Regions from separate parts of the Kitasatospora sp. NPDC059827 genome, predicted to be linked through region 2. Evidence: riboswitches for the same ligand, from Rfam matches in the RefSeq annotation. Region 2 holds a riboswitch; the other holds the start of a gene.
What was found. Region 2 has a riboswitch for glycine ahead of gcvP (aminomethyl-transferring glycine dehydrogenase). Riboswitches for the same ligand answer to the same signal wherever they lie in the genome.
Positions count from the first base shown of each region.

Region 1: linked by a shared signal. The riboswitch ahead of gcvT (glycine cleavage system aminomethyltransferase GcvT) and the one ahead of gcvP (aminomethyl-transferring glycine dehydrogenase) in region 2 are both predicted to bind glycine.

Region 1 is NZ_JBHWIV010000006.1:142,988-158,767, forward strand. It holds gene ACFV8H_RS06075 (NADPH-dependent FMN reductase) at 116-709, shown strand; gene ACFV8H_RS06080 (MDR family MFS transporter) at 735-2,318, shown strand; gene ACFV8H_RS06085 (hypothetical protein) at 2,287-2,424, opposite strand; gene ACFV8H_RS06090 (L-serine ammonia-lyase) at 2,504-3,871, opposite strand; gene glyA (serine hydroxymethyltransferase) at 4,007-5,275, opposite strand; gene gcvH (glycine cleavage system protein GcvH) at 5,357-5,737, opposite strand; gene gcvT (glycine cleavage system aminomethyltransferase GcvT) at 5,837-6,958, opposite strand; glycine riboswitch at 7,205-7,309, opposite strand; gene ACFV8H_RS06110 (enhanced serine sensitivity protein SseB C-terminal domain-containing protein) at 7,496-8,293, shown strand; gene ACFV8H_RS06115 (enhanced serine sensitivity protein SseB C-terminal domain-containing protein) at 8,409-9,374, shown strand; gene ACFV8H_RS06120 (ABC transporter permease) at 9,831-10,820, shown strand; gene ACFV8H_RS06125 (ABC transporter substrate-binding protein) at 10,886-12,655, shown strand; gene ACFV8H_RS06130 (ABC transporter permease) at 12,755-13,765, shown strand; gene ACFV8H_RS06135 (ABC transporter ATP-binding protein) at 13,762-14,832, shown strand; gene ACFV8H_RS06140 (ABC transporter ATP-binding protein) at 14,867-15,780, shown strand, end outside.
Region 2 is NZ_JBHWIV010000032.1:63,974-79,753, reverse strand. It holds gene ACFV8H_RS21415 (FHA domain-containing protein) at 1-229, shown strand, start outside; gene ACFV8H_RS21410 (MerR family transcriptional regulator) at 412-1,104, shown strand; gene ACFV8H_RS21405 (bifunctional nuclease family protein) at 1,203-1,679, shown strand; gene ACFV8H_RS21400 (MerR family transcriptional regulator) at 1,910-2,554, shown strand; gene ACFV8H_RS21395 (vancomycin high temperature exclusion protein) at 2,653-3,375, shown strand; gene ACFV8H_RS21390 (DNA polymerase IV) at 3,457-4,848, shown strand; gene ACFV8H_RS21385 (MFS transporter) at 5,038-6,528, opposite strand; gene ACFV8H_RS21380 (PRC and DUF2382 domain-containing protein) at 6,700-7,818, opposite strand; glycine riboswitch at 8,042-8,145, shown strand; gene gcvP (aminomethyl-transferring glycine dehydrogenase) at 8,382-11,282, shown strand; gene ACFV8H_RS21370 (DUF5999 family protein) at 11,430-11,621, opposite strand; gene ACFV8H_RS21365 (hypothetical protein) at 12,029-12,601, opposite strand; gene ACFV8H_RS21360 (glutamate--cysteine ligase) at 12,978-14,483, shown strand; gene ACFV8H_RS21355 (CPBP family intramembrane glutamic endopeptidase) at 14,560-15,348, shown strand; gene ACFV8H_RS21350 (HAD domain-containing protein) at 15,326-15,780, opposite strand, start outside.

The DNA.
Region 1 (15,780 bases), on a different contig from region 2:
TCCACCGTATCACTCGCGTGTACACCGTATCCGTCTAGTAGACGCCGTACGCATCAGTGTGTACGTTGTATCCATCGCCGATACGGCGTACACATCATCTTGGAGGGGGACCCCCATGTCCACGGAGCAGAACCTCAAGGTCGCGGTCGTGCTCGGCAGCACCCGCGACGGCCGCTTCGGCCCGGTCGTCGCCGACTGGCTGCTCGGCCACCTCGACGCCCGCGGCGGCATGACCGCCGACCTGATCGACCTGGCGGCCACTCCGCTGCCCACCGTGATGCCGTCCTGGGGTGCGGAACTGCCGGAGCAGGAACGTGAGTTGCTCGCCGCGGTGTCGCCCCGGCTGGCGGCCGCCGACGCCTTCGTGTTCGTCACGCCGGAGTACAACCACAGCTTCCCCGCGCCGTTGAAGAACGCCATCGACTGGCACAACCAGCAGTGGCACGGCAAGCCGATCGGCTTCGTCTCGTACGGCGGACTCTCCGGCGGCCTCCGGGCGGTCGAGCAACTGCGCGTGGTGATGGCCGAGTTGAACTCCGTCACGATCCGCAACACGGTCAGCTTCCACGGCGCCGCCCAGGCCTTCGACGCCGAAGGGAAGCCGAAGGACCCGGCCGCCGATGCCGCCGCCAAGACCCTGCTCGACCAACTGGACTGGTGGGCGCAGGCGTTGCGGGATGCCCGGCAGGCCCGGCCGTTCACCGCCTGAACCGGACGGGACAGGGGGAACCGCCATGACCACGGAACCGACCGACGACCGCCCCAAGCCGCCGCTGCTCGGCGTGCTCGGGCTGATGCTCGGCATCTTCCTCTCGGCCCTCGACGGGCAGATCATCGGCACCGCGCTGCCCACCATCGTCGGCGACCTCGGCGGACTGGAGCACCTCTCCTGGGCGGTCACCGCCTACCTGCTCACCTCCGCCGCCGCCACCCCGCTGTGGGGCCGGCTCGGCGACCTGTACGGGCGCAAGGGCGCCTACCAGTGGGCGGTGGCGGTCTTCCTGCTCGGCTCGGCACTGTCCGGACTCGCCCAGGACATGGGCGAGTTGATCGCCTTCCGGGCGCTCCAGGGGGTCGGCGCGGGCGGGCTGATGGTCGGCGCGCTCTCGGTGATCGGGGTGCTGGTGCCCGCCACCGACCGGGGCCGGGTGCAGTCGGTGATCGGGGTGCTGATGCCGATCGCCTTCGTCGGCGGGCCGCTGCTCGGCGGCTTCCTCACCGACCGGCTCAGCTGGCGCTGGGCCTTCTACGTCAACCTGCCGGTCGGCCTGTTCGCCCTGGCCGCGGTCGCCGTCGGAGTCCGGCTGCCGAAGGCCGAACGGGTCCGCGTCCCCTTCGACTGGGCCGGGGTCGCCCTGCTGACCACCGGCATCCTCGGACTCACCCTGGTCAGCAGCTGGGGCGGGACGACGTACGCCTGGACCTCGCCGCTGATCCTCGGCACGGGCGTGGTTGCGGTGGTCGCGCTGGCCGTCTTCGTGCCGGTCGAACTGCGCGCCCCGGGGCCGCTGATCCCGCCCGCGCTGTTCCGCAGCCGCAACTTCTCGGTGGCCCAGGTGCTGGGCTTCCTGGCCGGCGCGGTGATGCTCGCCCTGATCGGCTACCTGCCGCAGTACCTGCAGTTCGTCCAGGGCGCGACACCGACCACCGGCGGGCTGCTCCTGCTGCCGCTGATGCTCGGCATGATGGGCACCCAGCTGGTCACCGCCCGGCTGATGGGCCGGCCCGGCGGCGAACGGCGCTACCCGGTGCTGGGCGGGGCGCTGACCCTGGCCGGGTCCGTGCTGCTGCTGTTCCTGGGGACGGACACACCGGTGGCGGTGGCCTCCGGGCTCACGGCGGTCGCCGGGATCGGCATCGGGCTGCTGATGCAGAGCACCATGCTGACCTCGATGGGCGCGGTGCCGCGCCAGGACATGGGCGCGGCGATGGGCGTGGTGACCCTGCTGCGCAGCTTCGGCGGCTCGCTCGGCATGGCCGCCCTCGGCGCGGTCTACACGGCGCGGCTGACCGCCGGCCTGGAGGCGCGGCTGAGCCCGGCCGACGCCGCCCACCTGACCGGCGGCGGGGGGCTCACCCCGGCCACGCTGGCGGGCCTGCCCCCGGCCGTCCGGGACGCCGTCGGCACGGCGGTCACCAGCGGGCTGCACGGCGCGGTGGCCGGCGGCCTCGGCCTGGCGGCGGTGGCGACGGCGGTCGCCCTCCTGGCCCGGCCGAACCCGAACCCGGCTGCAAACCCGAACCCGGCCCCGCCCGCCGACCCGGCCCCGCCCCCGAGCGGCGGCGTCACGACCGGTGGCGTAGCGCGAACACGATGACCGCGACGGCGATCGAGACCAGGAAGAGCGTCACCGCCGGCCACAACGGATCGCCCATGGTCACGGCCATCATGATCGACCGGACCCCCGCACCGATGAATTTCACGCCCGAACCGTACCGTCCGCCCCGGGTACGCGGGAGCCCCCGGACGGGGTCCGTCCGGGGGCTCGTCAGCGGGCCGCGATCAGCACTCGATGACGTTCACGGCGAGGCCGCCGCGCGAGGTCTCCTTGTACTTGATCTTCATGTCCGCCCCGGTCTCCTTCATCGTCTTGATCGCCTTGTCCAGCGAGACGTGGTGGCGCCCGTCGCCGCGCAGCGCCATCCGGGCCGCGGTGACGGCCTTGACCGAGGCCATGCCGTTGCGCTCGATGCAGGGGATCTGGACCAGGCCGCCGACCGGGTCGCAGGTGAGGCCGAGGTTGTGCTCGATGCCGATCTCGGCGGCGTTCTCGACCTGCTCGGGGCTGCCGCCGAGGACCTCGGCGAGGCCGCCCGCGGCCATCGAGCAGGCGGAGCCGACCTCGCCCTGGCAGCCGACCTCGGCGCCGGAGATGGAGGCGTTCTCCTTGAAGAGCATGCCGATGGCGCCGGCCGCGAGCAGGAAGCGGACGATGCCGTCCTCGTCCGCACCCGGGATGAAGTTCAGGTAGTAGTGCAGGACGGCGGGGATGATGCCCGCTGCGCCGTTGGTCGGGGCGGTGACCACCCGACGACCGGAGGCGTTCTCCTCGTTGACCGCCATCGCGTAGAGGGTCACCCACTCCATCGCGTTGGCCGGCCCGATGCCCTCGGCGCGCAGCGCCCGGGCGCCCGAGGCGGCCCGGCGGCGGACCTTCAACCCGCCCGGCAGGATGCCCTCGCGGCTCATGCCGGCCCGCACGCACTCCTGCATCACGGACCAGATCTCCAGCAGCCCGGTGCGGATCTCCTCCTCGCTGCGCCAGGCCTTCTCGTTCTCCAGCATCAGGCCGGAGATCGACAGCCCGGTCTCCCGGCTGAGCCGGAGCAGCTCGTCGCCGGTGCGGAAGGGGTACTTGAGCGCGGTGTCGTCGGGCTTGACGCGGTCCGCGCCGAGCGCGTCCTCGTCCACGACGAAGCCGCCGCCGACCGAGTAGTAGGTCTTCTCCAGCAGCGTCGAGCCGTCCGCCGCGAACGCCCACAGGGTCATGCCGTTGGCGTGGTACGGCAGCGAGCGGCGCCGGTGCAGGATCACCTGGCTGTCGGGGTCGAAGTCGATGGGGCGCTCGCCGAGCAGGTTGATCCGCTTCTCGGCGGCGATCCGCTCGACGTCCTTGTCCGCCTGGTCGACGTCGACGGTGCGGGGCGAGTTGTTCTCCAGGCCCAGCAGGACGGCCTTCAGGGTGCCGTGGCCGTGGCCGGTGGCGCCCAGCGAGCCGTACAGCTCGGCGCGTACGGCGGTCACCTGCTCCAGCAGGCCTTCGGAGCGCAGGCGGCGGGCGAACATCCGGGCGGCGCGCATCGGGCCGACGGTGTGGGAGCTCGACGGGCCGATGCCGATGGAGAAGAGGTCGAAGACACTGAGGGCCACGGGGGACGTCCTTGTCTGGTCTCGTGGAGGGACTGGGCGGTGCACGGAACGGGGCACCGCGCGCACTTCCAGTGTGCGCGGTGCCCCGGAGTGACAGGTGTCCGGCCGGAGTGAGGCCGGTCACCCGCGGCCGAACTAGAGGTTCGGGTAGAGCGGGTACTTCTCGGCCAGGGCGGTGACCCGGGCCTTGAGCGCGGCGGCGACGGTCTCGTCGAAGGCGGGCTTGAGCGCCTCGGCGATGACGTCGGCGACCTCGCGGAAGTCCTCGGCCCGGAAGCCGCGGGTGGCCAGGGCCGGGGTGCCGATCCGCAGGCCCGAGGTGACCATCGGCGGGCGCGGGTCGTTCGGGACGGCGTTGCGGTTCACCGTGATGCCGACCTCGTGCAGCCGGTCCTCGGCCTGCTGGCCGTCGAGCTGGCTGTTGCGCAGGTCGACCAGGACCAGGTGGACGTCGGTGCCGCCGGACAGCACCGAGGCGCCGGCCTCGGCGACGTCGGCCTGGAGCAGGCGCTCGGCGAGGATCTTGGCGCCCTCCAGGGTGCGCTCCTGGCGCTCCTTGAAGTCCTCCGAGGCGGCGACCTTGAAGGCGACGGCCTTGCCCGCGATCACGTGCTCCAGCGGACCGCCCTGCTGGCCCGGGAAGACCGCGGAGTTGATCTTCTTGGCCCACTCGGCCTTGGACAGGATGACGCCGCCGCGCGGGCCGCCCAGGGTCTTGTGGGTCGTGGTGGTGACCACGTCCGCGTACGGCACCGGGTTCGGGTGCAGGCCCGCGGCCACCAGGCCGGCGAAGTGCGCCATGTCCACCATGAGCAGCGCGCCGACCTCGTCGGCGACCCGGCGGAACGCGGCGAAGTCCAGCTGGCGCGGGTAGGCGGACCAGCCGGCGATGATCAGCTTCGGCTGGTGCTCCTTGGCCAGGCGCTCGACCTCGGCCATGTCGACCTGGCCGGTCTTCTCGTCGACGTGGTACGCGGCCACGTTGTAGAGCTTGCCGGAGAAGTTGATCTTCATGCCGTGGGTCAGGTGACCGCCGTGGGCCAGGCTCAGGCCCAGGATGGTGTCGCCCGGCTGGATCAGCGCGAACATCGCGGCGGCGTTGGCCTGCGCGCCCGAGTGCGGCTGGACGTTGGCGTGCTCGGCGCCGAACAGGGCCTTCACCCGGTCGATCGCGATCTGCTCGACCACGTCGACGTGCTCGCAACCGCCGTAGTACCGGCGGCCGGGGTAACCCTCGGCGTACTTGTTGGTGAGCACCGAACCCTGGGCCTCCATGACCGCCACCGGGGCGAAGTTCTCGGAGGCGATCATCTCCAGCGTGGTCTGCTGGCGGTGCAGCTCGGCGTCGACCGCGGCGGCGATCTCCGGGTCGAGGGCGTGCAGGGACTGGTTGAGAACCGTCATGGTGTGGTCTTCCCGGGGAGGAGAGCGGAGGGACGGTGGGAGCGGGACGGACCGCCGTGCTGCGGCCCGCCCCGGCGGGGCTCAGCCCTCGGCGTGGGTGAGCGCGTCGTACTCGGCGGCGCTGAGCAGCGTGTCGGTGGCCTCCACGCGGACCTTGAACAGCCAGCCGCCCTCGAACGGGGCGCTGTTGACCAGGCTGTTGTCGTCCAGGACGTCCTGGTTGACCTCGGTGACCTCGCCGGTCACCGGGGAGTACAGGTCGCTGACCGACTTGGTCGACTCCAGCTCGCCACAGGTCTCGCCGGCGGTCACCGTGTCGCCGACCTCGGGGAGCTGCACGTAGACGATGTCACCGAGCGCGTCGGCGGCGTGCTTGGTGATGCCGACCGTCGAGACACCGTCCTCGGCGGCGGTCAGCCACTCGTGCTCCTTGGTGTACTGCAGGTGCTGGGGGTTGCTCATGGCGTCATTCTCCAGGATGGGAAGCGGGTACGACGCAGCGGGCCGCCGCACGGACGGCTCCGACGTGCGCCGATGGGAAAACGAGGGGCGGCGACGGCCTCAGCGGGCGCGCTTGTAGAACGGCAGCGCCACGACCTGGACCGGCTCGTGCTTGCCGCGGACGTCCACCGCGACGGTGGAGCCGGGGGCGGCGTGGGCCGCGTCCACGTAGGCCATCGCGATCGGCTTGCCCAGCGTGGGGGACGGCGCGCCCGAGGTGATCCGGCCGATCGGGGCGCCCTCGGTGGAGACCACCGTGTACTCCGCGCGCGGGACCCGCTTGCCCTCGGACACCAGGCCGACCAGCACCTTCGGGGGGTTGGTCTCGGCCGCGGCGGCGGCCTGCTCCAGCGCCCTGCGGCCGACGAACGCGCCCTCGTTGGTGGTCTTGTCGAAGCGCACGACCCGGCCCAGACCGGCGTCGAACGGGGTCAGGTCGGTGGACAGCTCGTGCCCGTACAGCGGCATGCCCGCCTCCAGGCGCAGGGTGTCGCGGCAGGACAGGCCGCACGGGACCAGGCCGCGGCCCTCGCCGGCGGTGGTCAGCGCCCGCCAGACCGGCTCGGCGTCGGCCGGGGCGCAGAAGATCTCGAAGCCGTCCTCGCCGGTGTAGCCGGTGCGGGCCAGCAGCACGTCCCGGCCGGCCACGGTGGCCGGGAGGATCGCGTAGTACTTGAGGCCGGGCAGGTCGGCGTCGGTGGTCTCCGCCAGGATCGCGGTGGCCTCCGGGCCCTGGACGGCGATCAGCGCGTAGGTGTCGCGGTCGTCGGTGACGACGGCGTCGAAGCCCTTGGCCCGGGCGATCAGCTCGTCCAGCACCAGCTGGGCGTTGGAGGCGTTGGCGACGACCAGGAAGGCGTCCTCGCGCAGCCGGTAGACGATCAGGTCGTCCAGGATGCCGCCGTCCTCGGCGCAGATCATGGTGTAGCGGGCGCGCAGCTCGCCGAGCGCGGAGACGAAGCCGACCAGCGCGTGGTCCAGCATCTCGCCGGCCTGCGGGCCGGTGACGGTGATCTCGCCCATGTGCGAGAGGTCGAACAGACCGGCCTTGGTGCGGACCGCGAGGTGCTCCTCGCGCTCACTGCCGTAACGCAGCGGCATGTCCCAGCCGGCGAAGTCGGTCATGGTCGCGCCGAGGGCGCGGTGCAGCGCGTCGAGCGCGGTCAGGCGGAGGGACGACATGGCCAGGAACTCCTCGGTCGGGGCACTCAGGGGTGCGCGCGCCGGACCGGACCCGCTCGGGGACCGACCCCGCGCGCGGGCATGCGGCGGCGTGGGTCTCCCCATCTGTCGTCGAACCTGAGAGCTTCACCGCCCACCTGCCCGCAGCCGGCACCAGCGTCGGCTGGTTCCAGCATCGGGGACAGGACGGCGGCTTGCACCGTGGGTGGGCGCGCGACCGGGTCGTGCGCCGCTTTCCAGATGTGCCTAACCCGCGCGGTAGGGGGGCCTGAGAGATTCCGGGGAGGACTTGCTCCTTCGGCGCCGGCTGTGCCCCCTGAGGGGCATTCCGGGCTCTCCCGCGCGGGTTCGAGCGGCCGGTGTGGAGTTGTGGGGGCCCGCGGCGCATGCCGTCGGACGCGCACATCATGGCACGTCCTCGCGGAGGAGGGGAGAGGGGACCCGGTCACACCGCGGTCGGGCGGACCCGGGCCCTAAAATCATCGCGTCGGCGCAGCAGTGGGCGGCCGACCCGGCCCTGGGCCGGATCGGCGGCGCATGGAGTACCCGGTGGAGCAGCAGCAGGGGTGGGGCGGGCCGCAGGCGGCGCCGTCGGGCGGCGCGTGGCCGGCGAACGAGCTGGAGCAGGTGCTGACGGCCGCGCTGGGCGACCCGGGGGCGACCCCGCGGGTGATCGAGGTGCTGGCCCGCAGCCAGGTGTGGATCCCGCTGCCGGCCGGGGGCGACCCGGCCGGGCAGTCGCTGGACCTGCCGACCGTCGAGCTGGCCGGGGCCCCGTACGTACCGGTGTTCTCCTCGCAGGAGGTGTTCCTGCAGCAGGCACCGGGGATGGCCTTCGCCGTCGCGCCGGCCTGGGAGTTCGCCCGCGGGCTGCCGCTGGGCGTGGGCATCGCGGTCAACCCGGAGGCGGCGGTGGGCATCCCGGTGCCCCCGCAGGGCGTGGCGGAGCTGCGCCGCGGCCCCCGGGAGGACCGCTGGGAGCAGCAGCCGGAGGGGCCGACCGGCGGTCGGGTGGCCCTGCGCGAGCCGGTGCCGGGCGAGGACCCGGAGCACTTCCTGGCCGCCTGCCGGGCCGAACTGTCGACCCTGCCGGGGGTGTTGACCGCGCGCCGGGCGCTGGCCAGCATCGAGGGCGAGCCGACCGTGATGTTCGTGGGCGTGCAGCTCGATCCGGCGGCCCCGGCCGACCCGGGGGCGGTGAACGAGGCGCTCGGCCGAGCCCTGGGAACCGCACCGCTGCCGGGTGGCGTCCACCTCGTGCTGCTCGACCTCGCCGACGACCCGGTGGTCGAGTGGCTGTCGACCCGGGTCATGCCCTTCTACTCGCGGGTGTGAGCGGGGATCCTTCACAGGCACGTCGCCGTGGCGGCGGCCGGTGCCGCGCCATAGGGTGCGTGCAGGCGGCTGACGGGCCGGCGGGTTCAGGAAAGAGGCGCGGCGAGGTGGGCGCATGAGTGCGGGAACGGGAGCGGGCGGGGCGCCGGGGCCCTGGGGCCAGGCACCGGCCGGGCGCCCGGGCGCGGACCCGGGCGGGTTGGAGCAGGCTCTGCGCGAGGTCGCGCCGGAGCGCTTCGACGCGTACGAGCGGCTGCTGCACGCGCTGGCCGACGGCCAGGTCTGGATGCTGCTCTGGCACGGCACGCCGGGCAGCCCGGACGCGCAGTACGGGAACATGGAGATCAGCGGTCACGGCTACGCGCCGGCCGTCACCTCCCCCGAGCAGCTGACGGCCTCCGGCTGGGCCCGGGCCCACGAGGTCATCTCGGGGCGGGAGATCGCCGCCTCGCTGTACCGCACCCGCTGGGGCCTGTGGCTGAACCCGCACGCGCCGGGCGGCGGGGTCGGCGTGCCCTGGGCGGACCTGCGGCGGGTCGCCGCGGGCCTGGACCGGCTGCCGGCCGGTCCGTTGAAGCTGAGCGAGCCGCAGGTCGACGCGCAGCAGTTCTTCGCGCTGCTGGAGCGGCAGGCCGGTGAGGTGCGCGCGGTGCGGGCGCTGCGCCGGGCCTGGGTGCAGCCGGCGGTGGGGGAGCCGTACCTGGCGATCGGCCTCGACCTGTACGAGAGTTCGCCGCCGGCCGTGGAAGCGGTGCGGGCGCTGATGCAGCGCGCGATCGCGGTGGCCCCGGAGGGGCTCGCGGTGTCCACGGTGGCGATGGCGGACGAGTTCGACCCGGTGGCGCTGTGGATGCGCGCCAACGCGCGGCCGTTCTTCGACCGGGAGGCCGGGCGTCCGCAGACCGGCCCGTACCCGCCGGTGCCGCAGCCGTACCCGGGCCAGTCGATGCCGGGGCGGCCGGTGCCCGGCCAGCCGGTACCCGGGCAGTCGATGCCGGGCTACGCGTACGGCACCCAGCCGCCCGCGCCGGGCTGGGGGCAGCAGGCCCAGCCGCAGTGGCCCGGCTACCCCGGGCGCTGATCACCAAACCCGATAACCACAATCTGTCACTCGAAGCCGACTTGATTCACCATCAGGTCGGCTTCGGTGCTTTCCGGACGAATTTCCCCACTCTCCGCAGAGGCAGCTTGACATGGCAGTTACACCCATGTGAAGAGGTATATGCCGAAGATCGGAGGCGTGCATGCAGGCAGATCACAGTTGGGCATCTGTCGGTTGTCAGGGCTGGCGCAAGCCAGTTCGGATGACAGAGAGTTCTGCGCAACGCATCGCGCGTACTGGAAACCCCACGAAGGTGAACGCGCACGCCGACCGCTCGATCCACGCGACGCCCATCCCGCGTGGAGGCATTGCCCGTGCACGACGCACTGCCGCGACCACCTGCTCCTAGCACCTCCGCACGTCCGCAGCCGTACCGCCGAAGCCGGCGCCCGGCACCCGTGGGCCGGCCACCGTCGGCGAGGGGACCAACTGACCATGACCGCACCCATCACTACCGCCGGGAACGAACCCGAGGCGCCCGCCTCCCCGAGCCCGGCCAAGACGATCGAGGGCCGCTCCCTCGGTCGGATCGCCTGGACCCGCTTCAAGCGGGACAAGGCCGCCGTCGCCGGCGGCGTCGTGGTGATCCTGCTGATCCTCCTGGCCGTCCTGTCCGGCCCGATCGAGGCCCTGTTCGGGCTCGACCCCGACCAGCCGAACCCGGACCTGCTGGACGCCAACCTCGGCGGACTCCCGCTCGGGGACTGGGGCGGGATGAGCGGGGACCACCTGCTCGGCATCGACCCGCTGCAGGGCCGCGACCTGCTCTCCCGCGTGGTCGACGGCTCCTGGGTCTCCCTGCTGGTCGCCTTCGGCGCGACCGTGCTCTCCAACACCATCGGCACCGTGCTCGGAGTGATGGCCGGCTACTACGGCGGCTGGGTGGACACCCTGATCAGCCGGCTGATGGACGTCTTCCTGGCGTTCCCGCTGCTGCTGTTCGCCATCGCGATCTCCGCCTCGCTCCAGGGCGGCGCGTTCGGCCTGCACGGCCTGCCGCTGCACATCCTGGTGCTGATCTTCGTGATCGGCTTCTTCAACTGGCCCTACATGGGCCGGATCGTGCGCGGACAGACCCTCTCGCTGCGCGAGCGGGAGTTCGTCCACGCGGCCCGCAGCCTCGGTGCGCGCGGCCCGTTCATCCTGTTCAAGGAACTGCTGCCCAACCTGGTCGGCCCGATCCTGGTCTACTCGACCCTGCTGATCCCGACCAACATCCTCTTCGAGGCCGGGCTGAGCTTCCTCGGCGTCGGCATCCAGCCCCCGCAGGCCTCCTGGGGCGGCATGCTGGCGGACGCGAAGAACTACTACCAGGTCGACCCCCAGTACATGGTGGTCCCCGGTGTCGCGATCTTCATCACCGTGCTCGCGTTCAACCTGCTCGGCGACGGGCTGCGTGACGCCCTCGATCCCAAGAGCAACTGACCCTGCGTCAATGCGCAGGCGCCAGGCCCTCCCTCCTCCACATCCTCAAGGGGTTGATCCCATCCATGCGTAGGTCCCGTACCGTCGCGTTGACCGCCGTGGCCGCTGCCGCGGTCCTGGTCGTCACCGGCTGCTCGTCCAGCCCGAAGAGCGCCAGCGGAAGCTCCAACTCGGCCGACTCCAACGGTGGCGGCGCCGACGCGGCCACCAAGCAGATCGTCAACGCCTCGGACAAGAAGGGCGGGACGGTCACCTACGAGATGAAGGGCACCCCGGACTCCCTCGACCCGGGCAACACCTACTACGCCTACATCTACAACTTCTCGCGCCTGTACGGGCGTCCGCTGACCACCTTCAACCCGGCCGCCGGCGCGGACGGCAACAAGCTGGTCCCGGACCTCGCCGAGTCGCTGGGCCAGCCCAGCGCGGACGGCCTGACCTGGACGTACAAGCTGCGCGCCGGCCTCAAGTACGACGACGGCACCCCGATCAGCTCCAAGGACGTCAAGTACGCCGTGGAGCGCTCGAACTTCGCGCCCGAGGTGAACTCCAACGGCCCGACGTACTTCCACGACCTGCTGGTCGACAACCCCACGCCGTACCAGGGTCCGTACAAGGACAAGACCGGCGACCTCAAGTCGATCGAGACGCCGGACGACACCACGATCGTCTTCCACCTGCAGCACCCCTTCGCGGACTTCGACTACCTGGTCAGCGCCCCGCAGACGGTGCCGGTCCCGCAGGCCAAGGACACCGGTGCCGACTACGTGAAGCACGTCGTCTCCTCGGGCACCTACAAGTTCCAGTCCTACGAGGACGGCAAGCAGGCCGTCCTGGTCCCGAACACCAACTGGGACAAGAGCACCGACCCGATCCGCAAGCAGCTCGCGGACAAGATCGTGCTCAAGATGAACATCGACCAGGCCACCATCGACAAGGACCTGCTGGCCGGCAACGCCCAGGTCGACCTGGTCGGCGGCGGCGTCGACCCGCAGACCCAGGCGCAGATCCTGCGCGACCCGAAGCTCAAGGCGAAGACCGACAACGCCTACGGCGGCCGCCTGGTCTACATGGCGATCAACACCAAGGTCGCGCCGTTCGACAACATCGAGTGCCGCAAGGCCGTCCAGTTCGCGGTCGACAAGGTCGCGGTGCAGACCGCGCTCGGCGGCCCGATCCGCGGCCAGGTGGCCAACACCGTGCTCCCGCCGGACATCCCGGGCCACCAGGACTTCAACCTGTTCGAGACCAAGGACAACAAGGGTGACCAGGCCAAGGCCAAGGACGCCCTGAAGGCCTGCGGCAAGGACGGCGGCTTCTCCACCGTGCTGTCCGCCCGCACCGAGCGCGCGACCGAGGTCGCCGCGGCCACCGCGATCCAGGCGCAGCTCAAGAACATCGGCATCAACGCCGAGATCCAGCAGTTCCCGCAGGGCAAGTACCTGACCGACTCGGCCGGTGCGCCGCAGTACACCCAGGACCACAACATCGGTCTGATGATGATGCAGTGGGGCGCCGACTGGCCGACCGGCTACGGCTTCCTGCAGCAGATTGTCGACGGCCGCGCGATCAAGGCCTCCGGCAACAGCAACCTGGCCCAGCTGAACGACCCGGCCGTCAACAAGATGCTGGACGACGCCGCGGTCAACCCGGACCGGGCCGCCCGCGAGAAGATCTACGGCGACATCGACAAGAAGGTCATGGAGAACGCGGTGTACGTCCCGCTGACGGACTTCAAGGTCTTCCTGTACCGCCCGGACAGCGCCACCAACCTGGCGTCCACCCCGGCCTTCTCGGGTGAGTACGACTACCTGAACATCGGCACCACCAAGTAAAGAGCCTGGCTCCGCATCCCTGAAGGCAGGTGAAGGCAGCGGCGCCCGCCGCCGTCCGGAAGATCCCGGACGGCGGCGGGCCGCCGGAGCCGCCCAACTGTGTTTGCCTACATCATCCGCAGGATCCTCGCGGCCGCGGCGCTGCTGGTCGTCGTCAGCGCGGTCACCTTCGCGATCTTCTTCCTGCTCCCGCGCATCGCCGGCGAGACCACCGACCAGCTGGCCGCGCAGTACATCGGGAAGAACCCCTCGCCCGAGGCGATCCAGGCGGTCAAGCAGAACCTCGGCTTCGACCAGCCGCTGTACACCCAGTACTGGAACTTCCTCAAGGCGCTGGTCACCGGCGCCGAGTACAAGTTCGGCCCGGAACCGGCCACCTGCCACGTGCCCTGCTTCGGCTACTCCTTCAAGAACCACCTGGAGGTCTGGCCGGAGATGACCAGCCGGATCCCGGTCACCATCTCGCTCGCCATCGGCGCGGCGGTGCTCTGGCTGGTCTCCGGCGTCACCACCGGCGTGATCTCCGCCCTCAAGCCGCGCTCGATCTTCGACCGGCTCTCCATGGGCATCGCCCTGGCCGGCGTCTCGCTCCCGGTCTTCTTCACCGGCGCCCTGCTGCTGACCGTGTTCAGCTACGAGTGGCCGATCCTGGACAACCTGGAGTACGTCGACTTCACCGCCGACCCGCTGATGTGGGCCCGCAACCTGATCCTCCCGTGGGTCTCGCTGGCCTTCCTCTACTCCGCGCTCTACGCCCGGCTCACCCGCGCCGGAATGCTGGAGACGATGAGCGAGGACTACATCCGCACCGCCCGGGCCAAGGGCCTGGCCGAGCGCAAGGTGGTGGTCAAGCACGGCCTGCGCTCCGCGCTCACCCCGATCGTCACCATCTTCGGCATGGACCTCGGTCTGCTGCTCGGCGGTGCGCTGATCACCGAGCAGGTCTTCTCGCTCAAGGGCATCGGCCAGTTCGCCGTCCAGGCGATCTCCGACAACGACCTGCCCAAGATCCTCGGCGTCACCCTGCTGGCCGCCTTCTTCATCGTCGCCTGCAACCTCGTGGTCGACCTCCTGTACGCCCTCGTCGACCCCCGCGTGAGGCTCTCGTGACCGACCTCCAGAAGAACCCGGCGGACGCCGCGTCCAGCTCTCCGGGCGACCCCTTCCTGTCCGTGCGCGACCTGCGGATCCACTTCGACACCGACGACGGCCTGGTCCGCTCGGTGGACGGGGTCAGCTTCGACCTGCACAAGGGCCGCACCCTCGGCATCGTCGGCGAGTCCGGCTCCGGGAAGTCCGTCACCTCGCTCGGCATCATGGGCCTGCACCGCTCCAAGCGGGCCCGGATCAGCGGCGAGATCCGGCTGGACGGCGAGGACCTGATCGCGGCCGGGCCGGACCGGGTGCGCCAACTGCGCGGCCGGGAACTGGCGATGATCTTCCAGGACCCGCTGACCGCGATGCACCCCTACTACACGGTGGGGCAGCAGATCGTCGAGGCCTACCGGGTCCACCACCCCCAGGCCTCCAAGCGGCAGGCCAGGACCCGCGCGATCGAGATGCTCGACCGGGTCGGCATCCCGCAGCCGGACCGCCGGGTGGACGACTACCCGCACCAGTTCTCCGGCGGCATGCGCCAGCGCGCCATGATCGCCATGGCCCTGGTCAACGACCCCTCGCTGCTGATCGCCGACGAGCCCACCACCGCCCTGGACGTCACCGTCCAGGCGCAGATCCTGGACCTCATCCGGGACCTCCAGCAGGAGTTCGGCTCCGCCGTCATCATCATCACCCACGACCTCGGGGTGGTCGCCGAGCTCGCCGACGACATCCTGGTCATGTACGGCGGCAAGTGCATCGAGCGCGGGCCCGCCGAGACCCTCTTCGACGCGCCCGAACACCCCTACACCTGGGGCCTGCTGGGCTCGATGCCGCGCCTGGACCGGGAACTGCAGGACCGGCTGGTGCCGGTCCGGGGCACCCCGCCCAGCCTGATCAACGTGCCGTCCGGCTGCGCCTTCCACCCGCGCTGCCCGTACGCCGACCTGACCGGCGGGCGCTCCACGGGCGAGGTCCCGGTGCTGACCGAGGCCGCGCCCGGGCACTTCGCGGCCTGCCACCTGGCGGCCGACGAGCGGCACCGCATCTTCGCCGAAGAGATCGCGCCCCGGCTGTGAGCCCGGCCCCGTACCACCATTCTGGAGAGAACCGATGACGGACACTCAGGGGGCCACCATCCCTGCACCGGCGCCCGCCCCCGAGCGCGAGCCGCTGTTGAAGGTCACCGGCCTGACCCGGCACTTCCCGATCCGCGGCGGACTGCTGCGGCGCCAGACCGGCGCGGTGCGGGCCGTCGACGGCATCGACTTCACCGTCAACGCCGGCGAGACGCTGGGCGTCGTCGGCGAGTCCGGCTGCGGCAAGTCGACGATGGGGCGGCTGGTCACCCGGCTCGACGAACCCACCGGCGGGACGGTCGAGTTCGAGGGCACCGACATCACCCACCTGGGCACCGGGGCGATGCGGCCGCTGCGCCGCGACATCCAGATGATCTTCCAGGACCCGTACTCCTCGCTGAACCCGCGGCACACCGTCGGCACCATCGTCAGCGCGCCGTTCAAGCTGCAGGGGGTCCACCCCGAGGGCGGCGTCAAGAAGGCCGTCCAGGACCTGCTGGAGCTGTGCGGGCTCAGCCCCGAGCACTACAACCGCTACCCGCACGAGTTCTCCGGCGGCCAGCGCCAGCGCATCGGCATCGCCCGGGCGCTCGCGCTCAAGCCGAAGATGATCATCGCGGACGAGCCGGTCTCGGCGCTGGACGTGTCGATCCAGGCGCAGGTGGTCAACCTGCTCGACGACCTCCAGCAGGAGCTCGGCCTGACCTACCTGATCATCGCGCACGACCTCTCGGTGGTCCGGCACGTCTCCGACCGGGTGGCGGTGATGTACCTCGGCAAGATCGTCGAGATCGCCGACCGCGACTCGCTCTACCGCAGCCCGATGCACCCGTACACCACCGCCCTGATGTCGGCCGTCCCGGTGCCGGACCCGCGCCGGCGCCAGCAGGGCGGGCGCGAGCGGATCCTGCTCAAGGGCGACGTGCCCTCGCCGATCAACCCGCCCAG
Region 2 (15,780 bases):
GGGGCGTCACCCGCAGGGTGACATCTTCCTGGACGACGTCACGGTCTCCCGCCGCCACGTGGAGTTCCGCCGCACCCCGGCCGGATTCAGCGTCGCGGACGTGGGCAGCCTGAACGGCACCTACGTCAACCGGGAGCGGATCGACGAGGTGCCGCTGAACAACGGCGACGAGGTGCAGATCGGGAAGTACCGGCTGGTGTTCTTCGCCGGCCACAACCGGGGGTACTGAAACCAACGTCGGCGGGAGCCCGAGTGAATACGAATACTCCTTCCTCTTCTCTCGGGGCGGCCAACCCTGCGTCGTCGTCCGGTCCGCAGGCGGACCGCGGCGGGCGCGGGGTGGTCGCGGCCCCCAGGCAGCCGGTCCGTCCGGACCGGCCCGCCGGCCGTCGGCGCGGCGGTGACGAACTGCTGAGCATCGGCGCGGTGCTGGCCTTCCTGCGCGACGACTTCCCCGAGGTGACCATCTCCAAGATCCGCTTCCTGGAGGCGGAGGGGCTGGTCGAGCCGCAGCGCACCCCCTCGGGGTACCGCAAGTTCAGCCCCGCCGACGTGGAGCGGCTGGCCTACGTCCTGCGGATGCAGCGGGACCACTACCTGCCGCTGCGGGTGATCCGCGAGCACCTGGACGCGATCGAGCGCGGTGAGGCCCCGCCCGCGCTGCCGGCCGCCGACGCCCGGCCCGGCCCGCTGGAGGAGGCCGACCGCGAGCTGGTGGCCTCGGCCGAGGTCGCCTCCGGGGTCCGGCTGGGGCGGGCCGAACTGCTGGCCGCCGCCGGGGCGGGGGAGCCCGAGCTGGCCGAGTGGGAGGCGTACGGGCTGGTCCTGCCGGGCCCGGACGGCGGGTACGACGGGGAGGCGCTCCAGGTGGCCCGGCTGGTGGCCGAACTCGGCCGGTACGGGCTGGAGCCGAGGCACCTGAGGGCGATGAAGGCGGCGGCGGACCGCGAGATCGCCTTGGTGGAGCAGGTGGTGGCGCCGCTGCGCCGGCACCGGAACCCGCAGACCCGGGCGCACGCGGAGGCCACCGCGCGGGAGCTGGCCACGCTGTCCGTACGGCTGCACGCGGCCATGGTCCAGGCCGGTCTGCGGCCCCGGTCCTAGGCCGTGGGGACGCCCGCCGCGGGCCCGGTGCACCGCGCTGACCAGCGGCGTCGGCCCTGCGCTTTCATATCCGGGGTCGGAGCCATAGGGTTGCCTGTGTGAATGAGCTCGACGTCGTGGGTGTCCGGGTGGAGATGCCTTCCAACCAGCCGATCGTGCTGCTTCGGGAGGTCGGGGGAGATCGATACCTGCCGATCTGGATCGGCCCCGGCGAGGCGACCGCGATCGCCTTCGCCCAGCAGGGCATGACTCCGGTGCGCCCGCTGACGCACGACCTGTTCAAGGACGTCCTGGAAGCGCTCGGCCAGCAGCTCACCGAGGTCCGGATCACCGACCTGCGGGAGGGCGTGTTCTACGCCGAGCTGGTCTTCACCGGCGGGGTCGAGGTGAGCGCCCGGCCGTCCGACGCGATAGCGCTGGCCCTGCGCACCGGCACGCCGATCTACGGGAGCGAGGAGGTGCTCGCGGAGGCGGGCATCGCGATCCCGGACGAGCAGGAGGACGAGGTCGAGAAGTTCCGCGAGTTCCTCGACCAGGTGTCGCCCGAGGACTTCGGGGGCGGCGGCCCGCAGTAGGGCGAACGGCGGACGGGGCTGGTCAGCCCTTTTGCATGCCGTTTTGCCAAAATCCGTCCACCTACCCACACTAGGGGCACGAAAAACCACTCTCCTGAGTGATGTGGTTTGTCTGGCCCGGCGTGGCGATCGTTGACGGGTCATAGGGGACTGCCTACCGTCAGGAGTGGCTGTCCGGGTGGCCGATGCCCGCAGTCGGTTGCCCGCAGCACGAGTGGACGGAGGTAGGCATGAGCAGCACCGGCGATGACGCGGCCGTGGGAGGCCTGTGCTCCGTGCACGTGCCGCGCACCGCTCGCACCGTGTCGGACCTGCCCAGGATGAGCAGGTTCCCGGCCGTGCAGCCGGGCCAGCCCGCGATCGAGCGGCTGGCCCCGACGTCCGAACTGGTCGGCTTCCGCGGCCCGACGGCCTGTGCGGCGGCCGGCATCACGTACCGCCAGCTGGACTACTGGGCCCGCACCGGGTTGTTGGAGCCCAGCGTCCGCACCGCGTACCCGGCGCCCAGTCAGCGGCTCTACAGCTTCCGCGACGTGCTGCTGTTGAAGATCGTCAAGCGGCTGCTCGACGCCGGCGTCTCGCTGCAGAACATCCGGGTGGCCGTCGCCCATCTGCAGGCCGCCGAGCAGGCCGACCTGGCCGGGCTGACGCTGATGTCCGACGGTGCGACGGTGTACGAGTGCACCACGCCGCAGCACGTGGTTGACCTGTTGAAGGGCGGTCAGGGGGTGTTCGGCATCGCGGTCGGAGCGGTCTGGCGGGAGCTGGAGCTGACCCTCGGGCGGCTGCACGCGGAGCGGACCGACACCGGTGAGACGCTGGTCGGTGACGATCCGGCGGACGAACTGGCGCAGCGACGCAACCGGGCGGTCTGACCGGCAGCACTTTCCACGGGGCCGTGGGCCGGAGCGGGGAACCGTTCCGGCCCACGGCCTCGTCGTGTTGCCTGGTGAAACGATCGAGGGAGGGGCACGTGAAGGTCGGCACCGGGATATCGGAGTTGCTGCGGCGTCGGGCCGGCGGGGTGCGGGCGCGGCTGCGGGAGCGCCGTACGCAGCGCAGGGTCTTCCAGGCGACGACGCTGCTCTGCTCGCTCGCGCTGGCGCCCAGCGCCTGGCTGTGGGTCGGGGCGGGGGACCGGGTGGGCACCGTGGAGAGCGCGCCCTCGGCTCCGGTGGCGGTGGTCTTCGGCGCCGGGCTGGACCAGGGCAAGCCGTCGCCGTACCTGGAGCACCGGCTGGTGGCGGCACTGGACCTGTACCGGGAGGGCAAGGTCAAGGCCATCCTGGTGACCGGGGACAACGGGCGGATCGAGTACGACGAGCCGGACGCGATGTACCGCTACCTGACCGAGCACGGAGTCCCCGGGGACCGGGTGGTGCGGGACTACGCGGGCTTCGACACCTGGAACTCCTGCACCAGGGCGCACCGGATCTTCGGGGTGGACCGCGCGGTGCTGGTCAGCCAGGACTTCCACGTCCGTCGGGCGCTGGCGCTGTGCGAGGCGGCGGGGATCCGCTCGTACGCGGTCGGCGTGCCGGAACTGCACGACACCACCTGGCTGTACGGCGGGCTGCGGGAGGTCGCCGGGGCGGGCAAGGCGGCCGTGAACGTCTGGCTGCGGCCGGACCCGGCGTTCCTCGGGCCCAAGGAGGACGGCATCCCGAAGGCGCTGGCGGAGGCCGCGAAGCAGTAGCCGGGGGGCGGGCGCCGGGCGCCGGCCGGGACCTCGGCCGGGTTCGTACGCACTGTCGGACCCGTGCGCGATGATCGGCGGGTGCGATCTCTGCCGAGCATCATCCACCTCGACATGGACGCCTTCTTCGCGGCGGTGGAGCAGGCGGCCAAGCCGAGCCTGCGCGGGAAGCCGGTGGTCGTCGGCGGGCTCGGCGGGCGCGGGGTGGTCTCCACGGCCTCGTACGAGGCGCGGCGGTTCGGGGTGCACTCGGCGATGCCGATGGCCCAGGCGCGGCGGCTGTGCCCCAACGCGGCCTTCCTGTCCGGGCGGTTCGAGGCATACCGGCAGAACAGCGAGATCGTGATGGGGCTGCTGCGCCAACTGTCGCCGCTGGTGCAGCCGTTGAGCCTGGACGAGGCCTTCGTCGACCTGATGGCCGGTCCGTACGGCCCGGTGCTGTCGGAGGCGGACCACGAGACCGGGGAGCGGCTGGTGCTGGCCCTGGCGGAGGACCTCAGGGCGGACATCCAGCGGCTCACCGGACTGACCGGCTCGGTGGGGGCGGCGGGCTCCAAGCTGATGGCGAAGATCGCCTCCGAGCAGGCCAAGCCGGACGGGCTGGTGCTGGTCGAGCCGGGGCAGGAGCGGGCCGTGCTCGGCCCGATGCCGGTCCGGGCGCTGCCCGGGATCGGGCCGGCCACCGAGCAGGTGCTGCGCCGGGCCGGGTTGAGCACGGTGGCGGACCTCGCGGAGGCGGGGGAGGCGGAGCTGGTCCAGCTGCTCGGGCGGGCGCACGGCACCGGGATCTTCCACATGTCGACAGGGCTGGACGACCGGCCGGTGGTGGCCGACCAGGACGCCAAGTCCGTCTCGGTGGAGGACACCTACGAGGTGGACCTGGCCGATCGGGACCGGGTGCTGCGGGAGGTGGAGGCGCTCGCCGGGCGCTGCGTCCGGCGGCTGCGCTCGGCCGGGCGCTCCGGCCGGACGGTGGTGCTCAAGGTGCGGCGGTTCGACTTCTCGACGCTGACCCGCTCCGAGACCCTGGGCGGGCCCACCGACGACGCGGCGGTGATCACGGCGACGGCCCGGCGCCTCGCCGAGCAGGTGGACATCACCGGCGGGGTGCGGCTGCTCGGAGTCGGCGTGGCCCAACTGGCCGACTACACCCAGGAGGACCTCTTCGCGCAGGCGCTGCGGGAGGAGGCGGCGGAGCACGCCGAGGTGGCCGAGGCGGCGGTGGCCGAGGAGGAGCCGGAGGAGGTCGTGGTGCGGCGCTGGATGCCCGGACAGGACGTCCGGCACGCCGAGCTGGGGCCGGGGTGGGTCCAGGGCAGCGGAGTGGGGCGGGTGACGGTGCGGTTCGAGACGCCGTGGAGCGGGCCGGGCCGGGTGCGGACCTTCGCGGTGGACGATCCGGCGCTGGAGCCGGCCCGGCCGCTGCCGCTGCGGCAGCCGGAGGAGCCGGACGCGGACGGGGCTGAGGCGTAGGGGGCTGAGGGGCGGTGCCCGAGGCGGGCGGGCGCTGGTAGCGGCCCGGGAACGCGGAACGGCCCCACCCGGTAGTACCGGGTGGGGCCGCATACCGTGCCGGGCCCCGGACGGTCGCGATGCCCTCGCGACCGGGCGGAGGCCCGGGCCCGCGCGTCCTGTCCCTGAACGCGCGGGCCGGACGCCTCGTCAGGCGTCGGTTTTGGCCAGCTCGGGGCTGGAGTCCTGCCGGGCCGCGCCGCCGGCGACGGTGACGGCCGGCTTGGTGGTGCGGATCAGGAAGGGGACGACGCCGGCGATGACGCAGACGACGGCCGTGACCCAGAACGCGTGCTTGTAGGCGTCCAGGGTGGGCAGCAGCACCGGGATCTTGATCGGGAGCTTCATGGTGTCGCCGGTCAGGATGGCGGTCATCACGGCGGTGCCGATCGCGCCACCGACGGTGCGCAGCACGGAGTTCATGCCGTTGGCGATGCCGCTCTGCTCGACCGGGACGGCGCCGTTGATGAAGGCGGGCATCGCGGCGAAGGCGAGGCCGATGCCGAGGCCGAAGATCGCGGAGGCGGTGTAGATGTCGCCTTCGGCGCTGTGCCGCAGGGCCAGGTAGGCCATCGCGATCGCGCCGAGGACGCCACCGAGGACCAGCGGCAGGCGCGGGCCGCGGCGGGCGATCATCAGGGCGCCGATCGGGGCGGCGACCATCGAGCCGATCGCGGACGGCAGCAGCATCACGCCGGCGTGCAGTACGGTCGCGGTGAAGCCGTAGTGGGCCAGCTTCTCCGGGGTCTGGGCGAAGTTGCTGATGACCATGAACGAGCCGTACATGCCGAAGCCGATCAGCAGGCCGGCCAGGTTGGTGAAGGCGACGGCCGGGCGGCCCATCATCTTGAGGTCCACCAGCGGGTGGGCGACCTTGGTCTCGATGACGCCCCAGATCAGGGCGACCACCGCGGCGACGGCGAACAGGCCGAGGGTCTTGGTGGAGGTCCAGCCCCAGTGGTTGCCCTGGCTGACCGCGACCAGCAGGGCGGAGAGCCAGCCGGCCAGGGTGAGCGCGCCGAGCGGGTCGGCGCCGCCCTCCTTGTCGGTCACCGGGTCGGTCGGGACCCGGAAGGCGACCAGGGCGATGGCGAGCAGGCCGAAGGCCAGGCCCATCCAGAAGATCGACTTGTAGTTCCAGTGCTCCAGCAGCAGGCCGGTCGCGACCAGGCCGAGGCCGGAGCCGACGCCCATCGAGGCGCTGATGGCGGCGACGCCGCCGGTCACCTTCTGCTTGGGCAGCTCGTCACGGACGATGCTGATCGCCAGCGGCATCACGCCACCGCCGGCGCCCTGGAGGACGCGGGCGACGATCAGCCAGGTGAAGGAGTGGGTGCAGACGGCCAGTGCCGAACCGGCGATCAGGCCGGCCAGCGAGATCAGCAGCATGGGCTTGCGGCCCCGGAGGTCGCCGAAGCGGCCCAGCAGGGGAGTCAGCACGGCCGCGGACAGCAGGTTGGCGGTCATCAGCCAGGTGATGTTCGACCCGGAGACGTCCAGTTCCTTGGCCAGCGACGGCAGGATCGGGACGACCGCGGTCTGCACCACGCTGAAGGACAGCATCGCCAGGATGAGGGCCGGCAGGACCCGGGCGTTGCTCTGCTTCTCGGCCGCAGTGGTGGGCTGTGGTGCCTCACTCACGGTTGCTTCCTCCCGTACATAGTGAATGAACTCAAGTAACTGTGCGGGTGGATAGTTCATGATGTCAAATATCGAGTGGTTAAGGTTTGGCAAAGTGGGGAACTGCGGCGCAACACGAGGGCCCCGGACCGGAGTCCGGGGCCCTCGTGGAACGGGCGGAGAACGGGGAGGTCAGGCCAGCGGGCGCAGGGCGGCGGGCCGGGAGCCGTCGGCCGCGTGGACGAGCGCCTCACCCGCCTCGCCCGCCCCGCCCGGCGCGGTGGCGGCCGTGTCGTCGTGGACCTCGACGTGCTCGCGGCGGAGCTCGTCCCGGACCACCTCCTCCTCCGTGTAGCGCTCCACCACCAGGCGGACTCGCTCGATCGGGGCGAGGTACTTGCGGACCACCGGCCGCTCCTCGCGGAGGGTGACCTCCTCGACCGCCTCGTCGATCTCCTTCTCGGTCAGCGAGGCCAGCTCGGCGTCGCTGACCGGCATCCGCTCCACCCGGACCCGCTCGCGGACCACCGGGACGCGGCGCTCGACCTGCTCGCTGGTCACGTACTTGCGCAGCTTCGCGGTGCCCAGCACGTGCCACTCGGTGGTGATGTCCAGCCGCTCCTCGCGGCAGGTGATCTCGACCGGGCCGCTGGGGGCGGAGGAGGCGGCGGTGCCGTTCGCGGCCGGGGTGGTCGCGGCGGGCTGCGGCTTCGGCTCGGCCAGGTGGGCGGCGGCCGGCGCCAGGACGGTGCCGTTGGCGATCGGTGCGGGGGTGCTGAGGGTCCGCACGTGGGCCTCCGTGGCGGTGTCGGTGCTGGTGTGGGTCGTGCCGGCGCTGGTCATGGTGGTCGTGCCCGTCGCGGTCGCGGTCGCGGCCGGGGCGGGGTCGGGGGAGTGGAAGGCGGTCGGCTTGGCGGCCGCGGCGGCCGTGGTGGTGCCGAAGTCGAGGTCCGGCCGGTCGTCCCGGGCGGGCTCAGCGGCGGCCGGACGGCCGTCCACGGGGGTGTCGAGGCCGTAGTAGCGGTAGAGCTGGAGCTCCTGGGCCGGCGACAGGTGCTGGCCCACGCCGAAGTCCGGCGAGTCCTTCACCAGCGACTTGTCGTACGGCACCCGGAGCTCCTCGCCGGAGAACTCGCTCGTGGTGAGCGGGACGAAGGCGTCCCGGCCGAAGATGCCGGTGCGGACGGCCGCCCACTCCGGATGCCCGGTGGCGTCGTCCAGGTACACCTCGTCCACCGTGCCGATCTTGTCCCCGTTGCGGTCGACCGCCTTGTGGCCGATGAGGTCCCTGGGGTCGATGTCGGTCTGCACTCTTTCCTCCAAGCGCTGCGCCTGCGGAACTCCCGCAGGTGAGACGGCCGGAGCACCCGTCCCGTCCGCCACTTCACACCAAAAGCCATCAATCGGACGCGCGCGACCGGGGTGCGCCGGACGGGCTTCGCGCTGGGCCGTCCGGGGGACGCGCGTAGACCCGGAGTGACCGGACGCACCCGTGATCGGAAGCCCTCCCGCTGGTACCCTGGGCCGCGACCGCCGAGCCCGCTCGGGAGAGTCCCCGACAGTGAAAACCGCTGGTCGGGGCGCCGAAGGAGCAACTCCTCCCCGGAATCTCTCAGGCATCCGTACCGTGCGGGATAGGTCACTCTGGAAAGCAGGGCAGGACCGCCGGCGCGGGAGCCGACGATCACCACCCTCACCGACGGTGCAAGCCGACGGCGCGCCATCGCGCGGCGTGCGGGCGAAGCTCTCAGGTCCCGATGACAGAGGGGGAGGCCTTTCGGGTCCGCCCGCCCAGGTCGGTCCGCTGTCCGCAGCGGCGCGACCGGCCGGCGTGCGTACCCCCGCCGGTCCGTGACCAGGAGGCCTCGACCACCATGAACGCCCAGCCGAACGCGGGACGCCCCACCAGCGCCTCGACCCTCACCGAGCTTGAGCTGGCCAGCCCCTTCGAGAACCGCCACATCGGCCCCGACGCCGCCGCGCAGGAGAAGATGCTGGCCTCCGTCGGCTACGGCTCGCTGGACGAGCTCGCCGCCACCGCCGTTCCCGAGGCGATCCGCTCCATCACCGCCCTGGACCTGCCCGCCGGCCGCAGCGAGGCGCAGGTCCTCGCCGAGCTGCGCGAGCTGGCCGGCCGCAACCAGGTGCTCCAGCCGATGATCGGCCTGGGCTACTACGGCACCTTCACCCCGCCGGTGATCCTGCGCAACGTCATGGAGAACCCGGCCTGGTACACCGCGTACACCCCGTACCAGCCGGAGATCTCGCAGGGCCGCCTGGAGGCCCTGCTCAACTTCCAGACCCTGGTCTCCGACCTGACCGGTCTGCCCACCTCCGGCTCCTCGCTGCTGGACGAGGGCACCGCGGCCGCCGAGGCGATGGCCCTGGCCCGCCGCGTCACCAAGGTCAAGGGCGGCGTCTTCCTGGTCGACGCCGAGACCCTGCCGCAGACCGTCGCGGTGATCAACACCCGCGCCGTGCCGACCGGCGTCGAGGTCGTCGTCGCCGACCTGTCCGAGGGCATCCCGGCCGAGATCGCCGAGCGCGGCGTCTTCGGCGTGCTGCTGCAGTACCCGGGCGCCACCGGTGTGGTCCGCGACCTCACCGCGGTGATCGAGCAGGCGCACGGCCTGGGCGCGATCGTCGCCGTCGCCGCCGACCTCCTGGCGCTGACCCTGCTCAAGTCCCCGGGCGCGCTGGGCGCCGACATCGCCTGCGGCACCTCGCAGCGCTTCGGCGTCCCGATGGGCTTCGGCGGCCCGCACGCCGGCTACCTCTCGGTGCGCGCCGAGTACGCCCGCTCGCTGCCCGGCCGCCTGGTCGGCGTCTCCGTCGACGCCGACGGCAACCGCGCCTACCGCCTGGCCCTGCAGACCCGCGAGCAGCACATCCGCCGCGAGAAGGCCACCAGCAACATCTGCACCGCCCAGGTGCTGCTCGCCGTGATGGCCTCGATGTACGCCGTCTACCACGGCCCGGACGGCCTGGCCGACATCGCCCGCCGCACCCACCGCTACGCCGCCGCCCTCGCCGAGGGCCTGCGGGCCGGCGGCGTCGAGCTGCTGCACGGCGAGTTCTTCGACACCGTCACCGCCGTCGTCCCGGGCCGCGCCGCCGAGATCGCCGCCGCCGCCCGCGCCAACGGCATCAACGTGTTCCAGGACGGCGAGGACCGGATCTCGGTCTCCGCCGACGAGACCACCACCCGCGAGCACCTGGCCGGCGTCTGGGCCGCGTTCGGCGTCCCCGCGGTCGAGGTCGCCGAGGCCGCCGACGCGCTGCCGGCCGCGCTGCTGCGCGAGGACGAGTACCTGACCCACCCGGTCTTCCACAGCCACCGCTCGGAGACCGCCATGCTGCGCTACCTGCGCCGCCTGTCGGACCGGGACTACGCGCTGGACCGTGGCATGATCCCGCTGGGCTCCTGCACCATGAAGCTCAACGCCACCACCGAGATGGAGGCGGTGACCTGGCCGGAGTTCGGCCAGCTGCACCCCTTCGCGCCGGTCGACCAGGCCGCGGGCTACCTGACCCTGATCCGCCAGCTGGAGCAGCAGCTCGTCGAGGTCACCGGCTACGACGCCGTCTCGATCCAGCCGAACGCCGGCTCCCAGGGCGAGCTGGCCGGCCTGCTGGCCGTCCGCGCCTACCACCACGCCAACGGTGACGCCCAGCGCGACGTCTGCCTGATCCCGTCCTCGGCGCACGGCACCAACGCCGCCTCCGCGGTGATGGCCGGCATGCGCGTGGTCGTGGTGAAGACCCTGGTCGACGGCGACGTGGACGTCGAGGACCTCAAGGCCAAGATCGAGCAGCACCGTGACAACCTGTCGGTGCTGATGGTCACCTACCCGTCGACCCACGGCGTGTACGAGACCCAGATCACCGACATCTGCGCCCTGGTGCACGAGGCCGGCGGCCAGGTGTACGTCGACGGCGCCAACCTGAACGCCCTGGTCGGCCTGGCCAAGCCGGGCAAGTTCGGCGCGGACGTCTCGCACCTGAACCTGCACAAGACCTTCTGCATCCCGCACGGCGGCGGCGGCCCGGGCGTCGGCCCGGTCGCGGTGCGCGCCCACCTGGCGCCGTACCTGCCGAACCACCCGCTCCAGGAGGAGGCCGGCCCGGCCACCGGCGTCGGCCCGATCTCGGCCGCGCCGTGGGGCTCGGCGGCGATCCTGCCGATCTCCTGGGCGTACGTCCGGCTGATGGGCGGCGAGGGCCTCAAGCACGCGACCCAGGTCGCCGTGCTGAACGCCAACTACATCGCCAAGCGCCTCGCGCCGCACTTCCCGGTGCTCTACACCGGCCCGGGCGGGCTGGTCGCGCACGAGTGCATCATCGACCTGCGCCCGCTGACCAAGGAGACGGGCGTGACGGTGGACGACATCGCCAAGCGCCTGATCGACTACGGCTTCCACGCGCCGACGATGTCCTTCCCGGTGGCCGGCACGCTGATGATCGAGCCGACCGAGTCCGAGGACCTGCACGAGATCGACCGGTTCTGCGACGCGATGATCGAGATCCGCGGCGAGATCGACAAGGTCGGCTCGGGCGAGTGGGCGGCCGACGACAACCCGCTGCGCAACGCCCCGCACACCGCCGCCGTGCTGGCCGGCGACTGGGCGCACGGCTACTCGCGGCAGGAGGCGGTCTTCCCGGCGGGCGTGAACCCGGCGGACAAGTACTGGCCGCCGGTGAGCCGGATCGACGGCGCGTACGGCGACCGCAACCTGGTCTGCTCCTGCCCGCCGCTGGACGAGTACGGCGTCTGATCGACCGCGCAGGCACGAGGCAGGGCCCCGGCAGAACGTTTCTGCCGGGGCCCTGCCCTTGTGCGCTGTGCGGGTGTCGGACGGGTTGCCGCGTGGGCTCGGGCCGTGGCGGCGCGGGCGGCGCGGGCGGCGCAGGCCGGCGCGGGCTCAGGCCGCGTGGGCGACCGGGCGGCGCGGGGCGATCACCCGGCCGTCGGGCAGCAGTTCTCCGGTGTCCTCGAACAGGAGGACGCCGTTGCAGAGCAGGCTCCAGCCCTGCTCCGGGTGGCAGGCCACCGGCTCGGCCGCTTCGCGGTCCTCGGACTCGGCCGTCGGGCACTCAGGACGGTGCTGGCACATACGCGTACCCTCGCTTCGCTCTGCGATCCTCCCCGTGGTGCGGTCCCCGGAGGTCGAGCCGTCCGGGGCCGCCGTGGTGGTCGGATCCTGTCCGCGTGCCGGTCAGGTTTGGCCAGCACTCAAGTGGGTAGGACAGGGGGTCCTTCCACGCTGGTTCCCAGTGTCGGCATCTGCGGACGCGCGCGCAGCAATTTCGTGACATGCGCCACAACTCCGGGGCAGAGATCACCCGTTCAGGTGGGGCCGGGGAGAAATCGCGCACCGGTGGGCCAGTCGGGGCATGGCCCGAGAGGGCCATGGCGGATGGCCCGTCCGGGTAGTGGCCGTTCGGGTGAGGGCGGCGGGCGGGGCGGGCGCGGCGAAGGGCCGCCGGGCGCGGTGCCCGACGGCCGGTGCGGTGCGCGTCCTCAGGGCGAGCCGAGCAGCAGGGATCCGGCCAGCGGGGCGCGGGCGAGCAGCGGGAGCAGTTCGGCGGCCGGGTAGGCGCGGTGCGCGGTGACGCCGAGCGGGGCCGGGGCCAGCGGGATCAGCAGGTCGGCGGACGGGCCGGCGTCGGGGCTGTGCAGCCAGAGCGCGGTGGCGTACTGGCCGGGGAAGGTGAGCAGCCGGGGCTGGCGGCGGGAGCGGGAGCCCTGGGCGAGCTGCCAGGCCTCGCGCAGCGCCCGGACGGTGGAGGAGAGGTACGGGCCGGCGGTGAAGTGGGAGAAGGTGTGGCCCTCGGGGCTCTGCACCACCTCGGCGGCGGCGGCCACGTCGGGGCCGTCCTTGATCAGGAAGCGCCAGCCGGTGCGCCGGGCGGCGGGGAGCTCGGGGCGCGGGCCGTCCAGGACGTGCACCGCGAGCGGGTGCGCGGGGAGCAGTGGACCGGTCGGGTGACGCAGCGCGGCGGCGGCGGGCTGGCGCAGCGCGGTCTCCGAGTCGAGCGCGCCCAGGACCGCGCGCAGGGCACTCGGTGGGGGCTGGGGGGTCTGCAGGGTCATGGCGGGGTCCGCCTCTCCAAGCGAGATCGGCGTGCGAGTGCGGCATACCGGCGCGGCTCGGTGCGTCCACGGTGACGGGGGCCGGCCTTGTCCGGTTGTGCAGGATCGCGGCGCCGGCGCGGTCTCCGCCGTCGACGAGGGACTCGGGGCGGGAGCGGACCGGCCGGAGCGCAGTGCGAACTCAGCGGCTTCATCGAACAAATGCGCAGGGTGATCTGTTTATCACAGGCGGTGGCGGCGGGCAAGTCTGCAGATGACCTGAATTCCCGTCAGATGCCTTGCAATGCAAGCCAGTACAAGCATTCGGGTATCGATCTTCGAGGTGGGCATGATGCTGGCACGGTCGACCGGCCGGGTGTCTCAGGAGGAGGGGACCGTGGGCGAGAAGGTCGTGGCGACACGGGCGGATCTGGCGGACCGGCAGCAGTACCGGCTCAAGCTCCAGGCCTGCCTCGACGCGCTCGGGCGGATGCTGCGCGAGGACCGCTTCGACCGGCCGCGGGCCGTGATGGGGCTGGAGATCGAGCTCAACCTGGCCGACGAACAGGGCCTGCCGGTCATGCGCAACGCCCAGGTGCTGAGTGCGATCGGGTCCAGCGACTTCCAGACCGAACTGGGCCAGTTCAACATCGAGGTCAACATCGTGCCGCACCGGCTCTGCGGACACGTCTTCGAGGAACTGCGCGAGGAGATCGACACCGGGCTGCGGTACGCCGACCGGCAGGCGGCCGAGGCCGGCGCCCGGATCGTCATGGTGGGCATCCTGCCGACCCTGGAGAACGACCACACCGGGCTGGACGCGATGAGCCACAACCAGCGCTACAGCCTGCTCAGCGACCAGATTCTGGCCGCCCGGGGGGAGGACATCGCGCTGGACATCGAGGGCGTCGAGCACCTCCAGCTGGAGTCCATCACGATGGTCGCCGAGGCCGCCGCGACCTCGCTGCAACTGCACCTCCAGGTGACCCCGGAGCGGTTCTCCTCGGTGTGGAACGCCGCCCAGGCGATCTGCGGGCCGCAGCTCGCGCTCGGCGCCAACTCCCCCTTCCTGTTCGGGCGGGAGCTGTGGCGGGAGACCCGTCCGGTGCTCTTCCAGCAGGCCTGCGACACCCGTTCGGCGGAGCTCAAGGCCCAGGGCGTGCGCCCGATCACCTGGTTCGGCGAGCGCTGGGTGGACTCGGCGTACGACCTGTTCGAGGAGAACCTGCGCTACTTCCCGGCGCTGCTGCCGATCTGCGACGACGAGGACCCGCTCAAGGTGCTGGCCTCCGGCGGCGCGCCCAGGCTCGCCGAGATGCGGCTGCACAACGGCACCATCTACCGCTGGAACCGCCCGGTGTACGACGTCTCCGGCGGGGTCGCGCACCTGCGGGTGGAGAACCGGGCGCTGCCGGCCGGGCCGACGGTGGCCGACACGCTGGCCAACGCCGCCTTCTACTACGGGCTGGTGCGGGTGCTCGCCGAGCAGCCCCGGCCGGTCTGGACCCGGCTGCCGTTCGAGCGGGCGGACGAGAACTTCCGCCAGGGCGCCCGGTACGGCATCGACGCGGTGTTCCAGTGGCCGCGCCCCGGCCGGGCCGGCCGCGGCGGCGGGCTGCAGACGGTGTCGGCGGTCGACCTGGTGCTCAACGAGCTGCTGCCGATGGCCTACCAGGGGCTGGACGAGTGGGGCGTGGAGCCCGCCGACCGGGACCGCTACCTGGGGATCATCGAGCAGCGCTGCCTGCGCCGCACCAACGGCGCCTCCTGGCAGAGCGCCACCTTCCACCGGCTGCGCGAGCAGTACGGCATGGACCGCCCGGCCGCGCTCGCCGCGATGACCAGGCGCTACGCCGAGCACATGCGCGGCGGCGAACCGGTGCACACCTGGCCGGTGGGCTGAGCCCGCCGCTGTGTCAGGATGATCGCCCCGGTCGTCGGCCGACGACCGGAGCGACCGTCCGTCCGCTGGAGCACCCGTGACGACCCGCCCGACCGTGCCGGAGACCGTGCGGCCCGACCGACGCCTGCTCGGCGTGGAACTGCTGGTCGTCCTCGGCCTCTCGCTCGGGGCCAGCGGGATCAGCGCGCTGATCAGCTTCGCGGGCTCGCTCACCGAACCGCTCCAGCTCGGGCAGCAGGTCGCCACCCTGAACGGCTCGCGCGCGCCCGGGCGGCCCTGGCTGGACCTGGTCTGGCAGCTGTACTACATCGGGCGCGGGCTGATGCCGGTGGTGCTGGTCGGCTACCTGCTGGTGCGCGAGGGCGCCTCGCTGCGGGTGCTGGGCTTCGACCTGCGGGAGAAGCTGCGCGACCTGGGCCGGGGCGCGGCCGTCGCGGCGGCGATCGGCGGCTCCGGGCTGGTGCTGTACCTGGCCTCGCAGGCGGCCGGGTACAACCTGACGGTGGCGCCCTCCGGACTGCCGGACGTGTGGTGGCGGGTGCCGGTGCTGGTGCTGTCGGCCTGGCAGAACGCGATCCTGGAGGAGGTCGTCGTCCTCGGCTACCTGCTGCGCCGGCTGGGGCAGCGGGGATGGTCCTGGCCGGCGGTGGTGGTGGCCAGCTCGGTGCTGCGCGGCTCGTACCACCTGTACCAGGGGGTCGGCGGGCTGGTCGGCAACATGGTGATGGGGGCGGTGTTCTGCCTGCTGTACCGGCGCTGGGGGCGGGTGATGCCGCTGGTGGCGGCGCACGCGCTGATCGACACGGTGGCCTTCGTCGGGTACGCGCTGCTCGCCGGGCACGTCAGCTGGCTGCCGACCCCCTGACCGGTGATCCCGGCAGGGCCTGGCTGCGCGGCGGGCGGGCGAGCAGCCGGTCGACGTGCCGGCGCTCCAGGCCCCGGCCGGGATCGATCGGCAGCAGCAGGCGGTCCCGGCGCCACAGCGAGCGGCGGACCAGCCGGGACGGGATGACGTCGTCCACCCAGGCGAACGGGCGGCCCTTGGCGTAGCGCAGCAGCGGCGCCCACTTGCGGGCGGAGAACAGCTGCATCAACGGGACGTGCGGGTCGCCGGGTTGCGGGACGTAGTCGGTGAAGCGGACGAAGGGGAGCGGGTCCAGGCCGATCGCCGGGGCGATGTGGGTGTTGGCGTGCTCCTCCCAGGTGGTGGCCCAGACCAGCTCGTACGTCCCGGCGAGTTCGCGCAGCCAGGCGCCGTGCTCGGCGGAGAGCAGGACGGCGTAGCCGAGCAGGGTGT